Regions from separate parts of the Cytobacillus sp. QJM3NY_8 genome, predicted to be linked through region 1. Evidence: a T-box and tRNA genes for the amino acid it is inferred to sense, from the RefSeq annotation. Region 1 holds a T-box; the other regions hold tRNA genes.
What was found. A T-box is a leader RNA that pairs with one kind of tRNA and senses whether it is charged. The one in region 1 lies ahead of thrS (threonine--tRNA ligase), so its partner is inferred to be a tRNA-Thr.
Positions count from the first base shown of each region.

Region 2: it encodes a tRNA-Thr, which carries the amino acid that the T-box ahead of thrS (threonine--tRNA ligase) is inferred to sense. The anticodon was not compared.
Region 3: it encodes a tRNA-Thr, which carries the amino acid that the T-box ahead of thrS (threonine--tRNA ligase) is inferred to sense. The anticodon was not compared.

Region 1 is NZ_CM149681.1:625,887-629,137, reverse strand. It holds gene AC0VZ9_RS03375 (YhgE/Pip domain-containing protein) at 1-619, shown strand, start outside; T-box leader at 687-921, shown strand; T-box leader at 962-1,195, shown strand; T-box leader at 1,236-1,468, shown strand; gene thrS (threonine--tRNA ligase) at 1,521-2,720, shown strand; gene AC0VZ9_RS03365 (SRPBCC family protein) at 2,874-3,251, shown strand, end outside.
Region 2 is NZ_CM149681.1:176,042-179,292, forward strand. It holds rRNA gene AC0VZ9_RS00950 (23S ribosomal RNA) at 1-673, shown strand, start outside; rRNA gene rrf (5S ribosomal RNA) at 926-1,042, shown strand; tRNA gene AC0VZ9_RS00960 (tRNA-Asn) at 1,062-1,136, shown strand; tRNA gene AC0VZ9_RS00965 (tRNA-Thr) at 1,172-1,244, shown strand; tRNA gene AC0VZ9_RS00970 (tRNA-Glu) at 1,272-1,346, shown strand; tRNA gene AC0VZ9_RS00975 (tRNA-Val) at 1,351-1,426, shown strand; tRNA gene AC0VZ9_RS00980 (tRNA-Thr) at 1,432-1,507, shown strand; tRNA gene AC0VZ9_RS00985 (tRNA-Tyr) at 1,524-1,607, shown strand; tRNA gene AC0VZ9_RS00990 (tRNA-Gln) at 1,673-1,747, shown strand; tRNA gene AC0VZ9_RS00995 (tRNA-Lys) at 1,902-1,974, shown strand; tRNA gene AC0VZ9_RS01000 (tRNA-Gly) at 2,043-2,117, shown strand; tRNA gene AC0VZ9_RS01005 (tRNA-Ala) at 2,125-2,200, shown strand; gene rocF (arginase) at 2,416-3,251, shown strand, end outside.
Region 3 is NZ_CM149681.1:1,200,187-1,203,437, forward strand. It holds rRNA gene AC0VZ9_RS06330 (23S ribosomal RNA) at 1-553, shown strand, start outside; rRNA gene rrf (5S ribosomal RNA) at 740-856, shown strand; tRNA gene AC0VZ9_RS06340 (tRNA-Asn) at 877-951, shown strand; tRNA gene AC0VZ9_RS06345 (tRNA-Ser) at 955-1,045, shown strand; tRNA gene AC0VZ9_RS06350 (tRNA-Glu) at 1,062-1,136, shown strand; tRNA gene AC0VZ9_RS06355 (tRNA-Val) at 1,141-1,216, shown strand; tRNA gene AC0VZ9_RS06360 (tRNA-Met) at 1,226-1,299, shown strand; tRNA gene AC0VZ9_RS06365 (tRNA-Asp) at 1,303-1,379, shown strand; tRNA gene AC0VZ9_RS06370 (tRNA-Phe) at 1,403-1,475, shown strand; tRNA gene AC0VZ9_RS06375 (tRNA-Thr) at 1,494-1,569, shown strand; tRNA gene AC0VZ9_RS06380 (tRNA-Tyr) at 1,587-1,670, shown strand; tRNA gene AC0VZ9_RS06385 (tRNA-Trp) at 1,678-1,751, shown strand; tRNA gene AC0VZ9_RS06390 (tRNA-His) at 1,763-1,838, shown strand; tRNA gene AC0VZ9_RS06395 (tRNA-Gln) at 1,897-1,971, shown strand; tRNA gene AC0VZ9_RS06400 (tRNA-Gly) at 1,976-2,050, shown strand; tRNA gene AC0VZ9_RS06405 (tRNA-Cys) at 2,069-2,142, shown strand; tRNA gene AC0VZ9_RS06410 (tRNA-Leu) at 2,171-2,259, shown strand; tRNA gene AC0VZ9_RS06415 (tRNA-Leu) at 2,283-2,364, shown strand; gene AC0VZ9_RS06420 (nuclease-related domain-containing protein) at 3,088-3,251, opposite strand, start outside.

The DNA.
Region 1 (3,251 bases):
AATCCAAAATTACGGAACAGGAATGACTCCCTTTTATACCGTACTTGCGATATGGGTAGGTGCCCTTCTATTAATTTCCCTTTTGGCTACAGATGTTCATCATCATGAAGAATTTACGGGAAAACAAATCTATTTCGGCAAACTACTGACCTTCCTAAGCATTGGATTTGCACAGACCCTCGTAGTGACAATAGGGAATATCTTAATTCTCGGAGTGGATGCAGCTGAACCAGTATGGTTTATCCTGTTTGGACTGATAAGCAGTTTAGTGTTTATATTAATTGTTTATACATTAGTATCTGTATTTGGCGATGTAGGAAAAGCCATGGCGATTGTCTTGCTGGTGCTTCAGATTGCAGGTGCTGGCGGAACCTATCCGACCGCCTTGCTTCCTGAATTTTTCCAAACCATCCACCCCTTCCTGCCCTTCTCTTATGCCATTGATTTAATGAGAGAAGCTGTTGGAGGCATTGTTTGGGAAAGAGTTTACAGAGACCTTCTGGTCCTGACGCTATTCGGTTTCATTGCACTATTAATTGGAACCTTCCTGAAAGAGCCATTAAGCAGAAAAACAAAAGCGCTAATGAAAAAATCAAAGGAATCGGGGTTGTTTCATTAGGATTTAAAAGTTTTATTAACCCTCTTGACCTTTTCCAAAATGTGTAATAAAATCAGTAAAAATATAAATATGAGCTATGATAAGGATACGAATCTTTCTTTGTTTTCTTTCCAGAGATCAGGGCCATTTGGCTGCAAGCCCTGAAGAAAAGGGAATGATTTACCGCCTTGGAGCTATTATGGGGAATTGATCTATACCAGAGTATCCATAATCGGGGAATCCGTTATCTTTTTGAGCATAAAGCAGTCTTTCGGCATGCTTTATGGAATTAGGGTGGAACCACGGCCGCACTCGTCCCTTTTGCTGGGATGAGTGCGGCTTTTTATTTTAATTAAAACTATATAATTAGCGTTGATAAGGACATGAATCATTCTTTATTTTCTTTCCAGAGATCAGGGTCACCGGCTGCAAGCCCTGAAGAAAAGGGAATGATTTACCGCCTTGGAGCTATTATGGGGAAATGATCTATATCAGAGTATCCATAATCGGGGAATCCGTTATCTTTTTGAGCATAAAGCAGTCTTTCGGCATGCTTTATGGAATTAGGGTGGAACCACGGCCGCACTCGTCCCTTTTGCTGGGATGAGTGCGGCTTTTTATTTTAATTAAAACTATATAATTAGCGTTGATAAGGACATGAATCATTCTTTATTTTCTTTCCAGAGATCAGGGTCACCGGCTGCAAGCCCTGAAGAAAAGGGAATGATTTACCGCCTTGGAGCTATTATGGGGAAATGATCTATATCAGAGTATCCATAATCGGGGAATCCGTTATCTTTTTGAGCATAAAACAGTCTTTCGATTGCTTTATGGAATTAGGGTGGCACCACGACCACACTCGTCCCTATGTTTGGGAGGAGTGTGGTCTTTTTTTTATAACTAAAAATCAGGAGGAATTGAAATGGAAGCAGAAAAAATAAATCATAGAAAGTTAGGTCAAGAGCTGGAGCTTTTCACATCCATGGAGGAAGCCCCAGGAATGCCTTTTTTCCTGCCAAATGGAATGGTGATGCGAAATGAACTTGAAAGTTATTGGAGACGAAAACACCAGCGGGCAGGCTATCAGGAAATTAAGACACCGATTATGATGAAACAGGAACTTTGGGAACAATCCGGCCATTGGAATCATTATCATGAAAATATGTATTTCTCAAATGTGGATGAGCAAAATTATGCGATAAAGCCCATGAACTGCCCGGGTGCGATATTGGTTTTCAATAGCAAACGGAGAAGCTACCGGGAATTGCCTCTCCGCTATGCGGAGCTGGGATTAGTCCACAGACACGAACTCTCGGGTTCTTTGAATGGACTGTTAAGAGTCCGGTCGTTCACTCAAGATGACGCCCATTTATTTGTGATGGCTGATCAGATTGAGGCCGAGATTGATAAAATACTTGTCCTAATTGATGAGTTCTACTCCCATTTCGGTTTTGACTATAAAGTTGAACTTTCAACACGCCCGGAGGAATACATGGGATCACAAGAAATGTGGGAACGTGCTGAAGGAGCTTTGGAATCTGTTTTGAAAAACAAAGGAGTAAACTATCAGATTAATCCTGGTGATGGGGCGTTTTACGGGCCGAAAATTGACTTTCATATATTGGATTCGCTCGGCAGAAGCTGGCAATGCGGTACTATCCAGCTGGATTTTCAAATGCCGCAAAAGTTTAATTGTGCATATGTTGGTGAAGATAACAAACTTCACCTTCCCATTATGATTCACAGGGCAATTTTTGGTTCAGTTGAACGTTTCATGGCTATTCTAATTGAACATTTTGCAGGCGATTTCCCACTGTGGCTGTCACCCGTTCAAGCAAAGATCATTCCAATCTCTGACTCGCATGCTGAATATGCAGACTATGTGAAATCACAATTGGAAGAAGCAGGCATCCGTGCTGAAGCCGACTTTAGAACAGAGAAAATGGGACTCAAGATCAGGGAAGCCGCAAAACAGAAAGTTCCCTACATGCTGGTGATTGGTGATAAAGAAATGGACCAGCAATCCCTGTCACTGAGAAAACGTAAAGAGGGAAATATCGGTGTGATGAGCATTGAGGAAGTAATTGAGCGGTTTATTAATGAAACAAACGGCGGCAGATAAATCTTTCAAGCTCAGAAGGAATTTATTCCTTTTGGGCTTTCCTCTTTTACAAATAATCTATCTCTCCGAATTTTCTCCATTTAACAATATCTTAATCTTCAAAATAATGTTATTATTTAAATGTAATAATTTTACACTTGGGGGAGGATTATTTTGAAAACCACTGCAATTGAGAAAGCCATTATTAATGAGACAACAATCAATTCACCACTCAATCTGGTATGGCTCGCTTGGACAATCTCTGATAGGGTATCTGAATGGTTTGCACCTGAAGTGAAAGTAGAAGCTAAGGAAGGCGGAGCTTATGAGCTTTATTTTATTCCCGGAAATAGTACGGGCATGAATACGAAGGGATGTAAAATTACTAAGCTTATTACTGAAAATGAGCTTGAGTTCACATGGAAAGGCCCAGACCAATTTGAGGATTTAATGAATAATGAGGATGAATTAACAACTGTTCATGTAAGTTTCCAGGCAATCCATGAAAATTCAGCAAAGGTGATTGTTGAACATAGAGGATTTAAGAATCAT
Region 2 (3,251 bases), 450 kb from region 1:
GTGTCAGGTGGGCAGTTTGACTGGGGCGGTCGCCTCCTAAAAAGTAACGGAGGCGCCCAAAGGTTCCCTCAGAATGGTTGGAAATCATTCGCAGAGTGTAAAGGCACAAGGGAGCTTGACTGCGAGACCTACAAGTCGAGCAGGGACGAAAGTCGGGCTTAGTGATCCGGTGGTTCCGCATGGAAGGGCCATCGCTCAACGGATAAAAGCTACCCCGGGGATAACAGGCTTATCTCCCCCAAGAGTCCACATCGACGGGGAGGTTTGGCACCTCGATGTCGGCTCATCGCATCCTGGGGCTGTAGTCGGTCCCAAGGGTTGGGCTGTTCGCCCATTAAAGCGGTACGCGAGCTGGGTTCAGAACGTCGTGAGACAGTTCGGTCCCTATCCGTCGTGGGCGCAGGAAATTTGAGAGGAGCTGTCCTTAGTACGAGAGGACCGGGATGGACGCACCGCTGGTGTACCAGTTGTCTTGCCAAAGGCATCGCTGGGTAGCTATGTGCGGAAGGGATAAGTGCTGAAAGCATCTAAGCATGAAGCCCCCCTCGAGATGAGATTTCCCATAGCGTCAAGCTAGTAAGATCCCTGAAAGATGATCAGGTTGATAGGTCAGAGGTGGAAGCGTGGCGACATGTGGAGCTGACTGATACTAATCGATCGAGGGCTTAACCAAAACGAAAAGCGGAGGCGACTGTTCAACTTTGAGAGACGTTGGAGAGCCGGCCATTCAAATCCTGGTTTTGGGATTTGGAGGGACGGATCGAAACGGCCGAGAGGTTAGGAGCCGAAGCTAGACAAGTCATTGGTGAATACTCGGCAAATGCTTCTTCATACATTATCTAGTTTTGAGGGAACGAAAAAATGAAATTTCCTCTTGAAAAAAACATTAAAAGAAAGTATAATCATACTTGTCTTTTGAAAATAGTCTGGTGGCGATGGCGAGAAGGTCACACCCGTTCCCATACCGAACACGGAAGTTAAGCTTCTCAGCGCCGATGGTAGTTAGGGGCTGTCCCCTTGTGAGAGTAGGACGCTGCCGGGCTGTTTACAAATACCACTTTTCCGCAGTAGCTCAGTGGTAGAGCATTCGGCTGTTAACCGAACGGTCGCAGGTTCGAATCCTGCCTGCGGAGCCATTTCCATAAAGCCCTTTTGGGAATTATGAGCTGTTGCTTCCATAGCTCAGCAGGTAGAGCACTTCCATGGTAAGGAAGAGGTCACCGGTTCGAGCCCGGTTGGAAGCTCTTTTAATGTAGACAACTAGAGTACTAGGCCCCTTGGTCAAGCGGTTAAGACACCGCCCTTTCACGGCGGTAACACGGGTTCGAATCCCGTAGGGGTCACCATAATGGAGGATTAGCTCAGCTGGGAGAGCATCTGCCTTACAAGCAGAGGGTCGGCGGTTCGATCCCGTCATCCTCCACCATATTTGCCGGTGTAGCTCAATTGGTAGAGCAACTGACTTGTAATCAGTAGGTTGGGGGTTCAAGTCCTCTCGCCGGCACCATCTTTTTTTTATAGATGGAGGGGTAGCGAAGTGGCTAAACGCGGCGGACTGTAAATCCGCTCCTTCGGGTTCGGCAGTTCGAATCTGCCCCCCTCCACCATTTATTTTTAATAAAAACACAAAAAACTGGACAAGCTATGAATGTCCTTTTTATTTTGTAATTATTGGGCTATAGCCAAGCGGTAAGGCACCGGACTTTGACTCCGTCACTCGCAGGTTCGAATCCTGCTAGCCCAGCCATTTTTGAGCCATTAGCTCAGTCGGTAGAGGATTTTAAAAGATTGCAGCATCGAAGCGTTACATCCTGAATGGCAAGCTTTTAAAATCTGCGACAAAGACCGCAGGGCTTTGAAGCACATCTGCAAATGAAGTTTAGGCATCAGAATTATATTTCGAGCCATTAGCTCAGTCGGTAGAGCATCTGACTTTTAATCAGAGGGTCGAAGGTTCGAGTCCTTCATGGCTCACTTTATAGAAAAACACAGACCTTGGGAATCGAGTCCTGAAGGTCTTACTTGTGAATATAAATATGTTTGCGGAAGTAGTTCAGTGGTAGAACATCACCTTGCCAAGGTGGGGGTCGCGGGTTCGAATCCCGTCTTCCGCTCCAAATAAATGGGGCCTTAGCTCAGCTGGGAGAGCGCCTGCTTTGCACGCAGGAGGTCAGCGGTTCGATCCCGCTAGGCTCCACCATCATACATAATACGACATTCCTTAAACCAGCATGGTTTAGGGATTTTTTATTTTATTTCACAAAACAATAAGTGGCAAAACTTAGAAAGTTACTATGGTATTTTTAGAAGCTTCTTTTTCCGGCAGCCGCATATATATACACGATTTTGTCGAGTTGAGTCATGTGTTTGAAAGCGGTTAAAATATGAGTATGAAGGGAAAGGGAGGACTTTACTATGAAAAGACAGAAATTATCGATAATTGGAATGCCAATGGATCTTGGCCAGATGAGACGCGGTGTGGACATGGGGCCAAGTGCGATCCGATATGCCGGTGTGAATGAGCGATTAAAGTGTTTATTCGAAGAAATCCATGACCAGGGCGATATTGCCATCGGCCGTCCGGAAGTTCAAATCGATCCAAAATCAAATCTTAGAAACTTGGACCTTATTGCTGAAAAAACAGAAAAACTGGGCGAAGAAGTTGATAAAGCAATAGAAAGTGGTTCTTTTCCATTAGTACTGGGCGGGGATCACAGCATCGCAATTGGAACATTGGCCGGTGTTTCGAAGCACTACAAAAATCTTGGGGTAATCTGGTATGATGCCCACGGGGATTTAAATACAGCTGAAACATCACCTTCAGGGAACATACATGGCATGCCTCTTGCGGTAAGCCTGGGAATTGGCCACCCGCTTTTAACCAATGTAGGGGGATATGCTCCAAAGGTTAAGCCAGAGAATATTGTCATTATTGGGGCAAGATCTTTGGATGAAGGAGAGCGGGAGCTTATTAAGGAAAAAGGCATTAAAGTATACACCATGCACGAAATTGACCGGCTTGGGATGACAAAGGTTATGGAGGAGTCTATTACATATTTAAAAGAAAGAAATACAGATGGTGTTCATCTGTCTCTGGATTTAGATGGGCTGGATCCGCATGATGCCCCTGGTGTTGGAACTCCGGTTATTGGAGGCATCAGCTACCGTGAAAGCCACTTGGCCATGGAGATGCTTGCAGAATCGCAGATCATTACATCGGCTGAGTTTGTAGAGGTTAACCCAATCCTGGA
Region 3 (3,251 bases), 570 kb from region 1:
TGCGAGACCTACAAGTCGAGCAGGGACGAAAGTCGGGCTTAGTGATCCGGTGGTTCCGCATGGAAGGGCCATCGCTCAACGGATAAAAGCTACCCCGGGGATAACAGGCTTATCTCCCCCAAGAGTCCACATCGACGGGGAGGTTTGGCACCTCGATGTCGGCTCATCGCATCCTGGGGCTGTAGTCGGTCCCAAGGGTTGGGCTGTTCGCCCATTAAAGCGGTACGCGAGCTGGGTTCAGAACGTCGTGAGACAGTTCGGTCCCTATCCGTCGTGGGCGCAGGAAATTTGAGAGGAGCTGTCCTTAGTACGAGAGGACCGGGATGGACGCACCGCTGGTGTACCAGTTGTCTTGCCAAAGGCATCGCTGGGTAGCTATGTGCGGAAGGGATAAGTGCTGAAAGCATCTAAGCATGAAGCCCCCCTCGAGATGAGATTTCCCATAGCGTCAAGCTAGTAAGATCCCTGAAAGATGATCAGGTTGATAGGTCAGAGGTGGAAGCGTGGCGACATGTGGAGCTGACTGATACTAATCGATCGAGGACTTAACCAAAACGAAAAGCGGAGGCGACTGTTCAACTTCGAGAGAAGTTAGGAGCCGAAGCTAGACAAGTTATTGGTGAATACTCGGCAAATTCTTCTTCATACATTATCTAGTTTTGAGGGAACGAAAAATAGTAAATTTCCTCTTGAAAAATGATAAAAAGACGGTATAATAATACTTGTCTTTGAAAAATAGTCTGGTGGCGATAGCGAGAAGGTCACACCCGTTCCCATACCGAACACGGAAGTTAAGCTTCTCAGCGCCAATGGTAGTTAGGGGCTGTCCCCTTGTGAGAGTAGGACGCTGCCGGGCTGTTTTACAAATATCACTATTCCGCAGTAGCTCAGTGGTAGAGCATTCGGCTGTTAACCGAACGGTCGTAGGTTCGAATCCTACCTGCGGAGCCAAATGGAGAGCTGTCCGAGTGGCCGAAGGAGCACGATTGGAAATCGTGTATACGCTAACCGCGTATCAAGGGTTCAAATCCCTTGCTCTCCGCCATTATTAATTCTATATTGGCCCCTTGGTCAAGCGGTTAAGACACCGCCCTTTCACGGCGGTAACACGGGTTCGAATCCCGTAGGGGTCACCATAATGGAGGATTAGCTCAGCTGGGAGAGCATCTGCCTTACAAGCAGAGGGTCGGCGGTTCGATCCCGTCATCCTCCACCATATTATTGTCGCGGGGTGGAGCAGTCCGGTAGCTCGTCGGGCTCATAACCCGAAGGTCGCAGGTTCAAATCCTGCCCCCGCAATTTGGTCCGGTAGTTCAGTTGGTTAGAATGCCTGCCTGTCACGCAGGAGGTCGCGGGTTCGAGTCCCGTCCGGACCGCCATTTTTACAATATTAATAATATTTGGCTCAGTAGCTCAGTCGGTAGAGCAAAGGACTGAAAATCCTTGTGTCGGCGGTTCGATTCCGTCCTGAGCCACCTTTACTGAATTGATTTGCCGGTGTAGCTCAATTGGTAGAGCAACTGACTTGTAATCAGTAGGTTGGGGGTTCAAGTCCTCTCGCCGGCACCATTTTTTTATGTTAATATGGAGGGGTAGCGAAGTGGCTAAACGCGGCGGACTGTAAATCCGCTCCTTCGGGTTCGGCAGTTCGAATCTGCCCCCCTCCACCATTTATATAGGGGTATAGTTTAATGGTAAAACGAAGGTCTCCAAAACCTTTGATGTGGGTTCGATTCCTACTACCCCTGCCAATTTTATAATGGCGGCTGTGGCGAAGTGGTTAACGCATCGGATTGTGGCTCCGACACTCGTGGGTTCGATTCCCATCAGTCGCCCCATAATTTTAAAGTAACAGTACGAGTATAACTCTCATATAAATGTAATATGAACGATCAATGGGCTATAGCCAAGCGGTAAGGCACCGGACTTTGACTCCGTCACTCGCAGGTTCGAATCCTGCTAGCCCAGCCATTTTGCGGAAGTAGTTCAGTGGTAGAACATCACCTTGCCAAGGTGGGGGTCGCGGGTTCGAATCCCGTCTTCCGCTCCAGAATAAACTTCAATTTATGGCGGCATAGCCAAGTGGTAAGGCAGAGGTCTGCAAAACCTTTACCACCGGTTCGAATCCGGTTGCCGCCTCCATAATCTAAATCTTGATTCGCTGATATACGCCGGGGTGGCGGAACTGGCAGACGCACAGGACTTAAAATCCTGCGGTAGGTGACTACCGTACCGGTTCGATTCCGGTCCTCGGCACCACAAGATTTACTACATTTTAATATGCCGGTGTGGCGGAATTGGCAGACGCGCACGACTCAAAATCGTGTTCCTTCTGGAGTGTCGGTTCGACCCCGACCACCGGTATCTAAAAAAAGGTTTCCCTATTGGGAAACCTTTTTTTGTTGTTTAATTAATATCTGTGCGAATTTTAAAGCTGAAAGCAAATATCAATGCAGCCCTTCTGCTGATTGTGATGCAAGTTGTTTCAATGCAGGGTTCCGAACGATTCAGAGGGTGGTTTCGAAATGGGGTTCTGTACTGTTCGGAAGTAATTCAAAAGGACATAATTATTGACTTAGCAGGAGGAAAAAAAACGATGTGTCCTAATGTTGTGAATTGAGCGGAACTAATAACTGAAGAGGCGAAAAAGAATCTCTAAATTTCGAAGATGTTATGTGAACGGAACTTATGCACCAAAATAGAGCCAGAAAGATTCGATGACTTTATGTGAACGGAACTAATGAAGCAGAATAGTGCCGTTCAGTTTCAAAGATGTCATGTGAATGGTACTAATGCAAGAGAATAGTGCCGTTCAGTTTCAAAGATGTCACGTGAATGGAACTAATGCAAGTGAATAGTGCCGTTCAGTTTCATGATGTCAAGTGAGCAGAACTAATGCAGCAGAATAAAGCCATTAAGGTTCGATAACCTCAGTGAATGGAACTAATAATTCTGAATAGAGCCCTTCAGTATCGATAGTGTGATCTAAAAGAATCTAATGATGTTTGCTTATTCATGAATCGTGTGAGGATAGCCGAAGGGGACATGCCATACTGTTAAAAATAAACTACTCAACATAATTGTGTTTTATTCAAAGTAAGAAGTCTTGCCATGAATGATATGATTAAAGTTGTTTGATAGGATTTTCCGGATTTTTTTCTTTGAAATAATATCAGAACACCATTCATGCACAATATTGGTTGTTAGCATCATATCGGGAAACATAACTCTAAACTCTTTAACACTTCTAA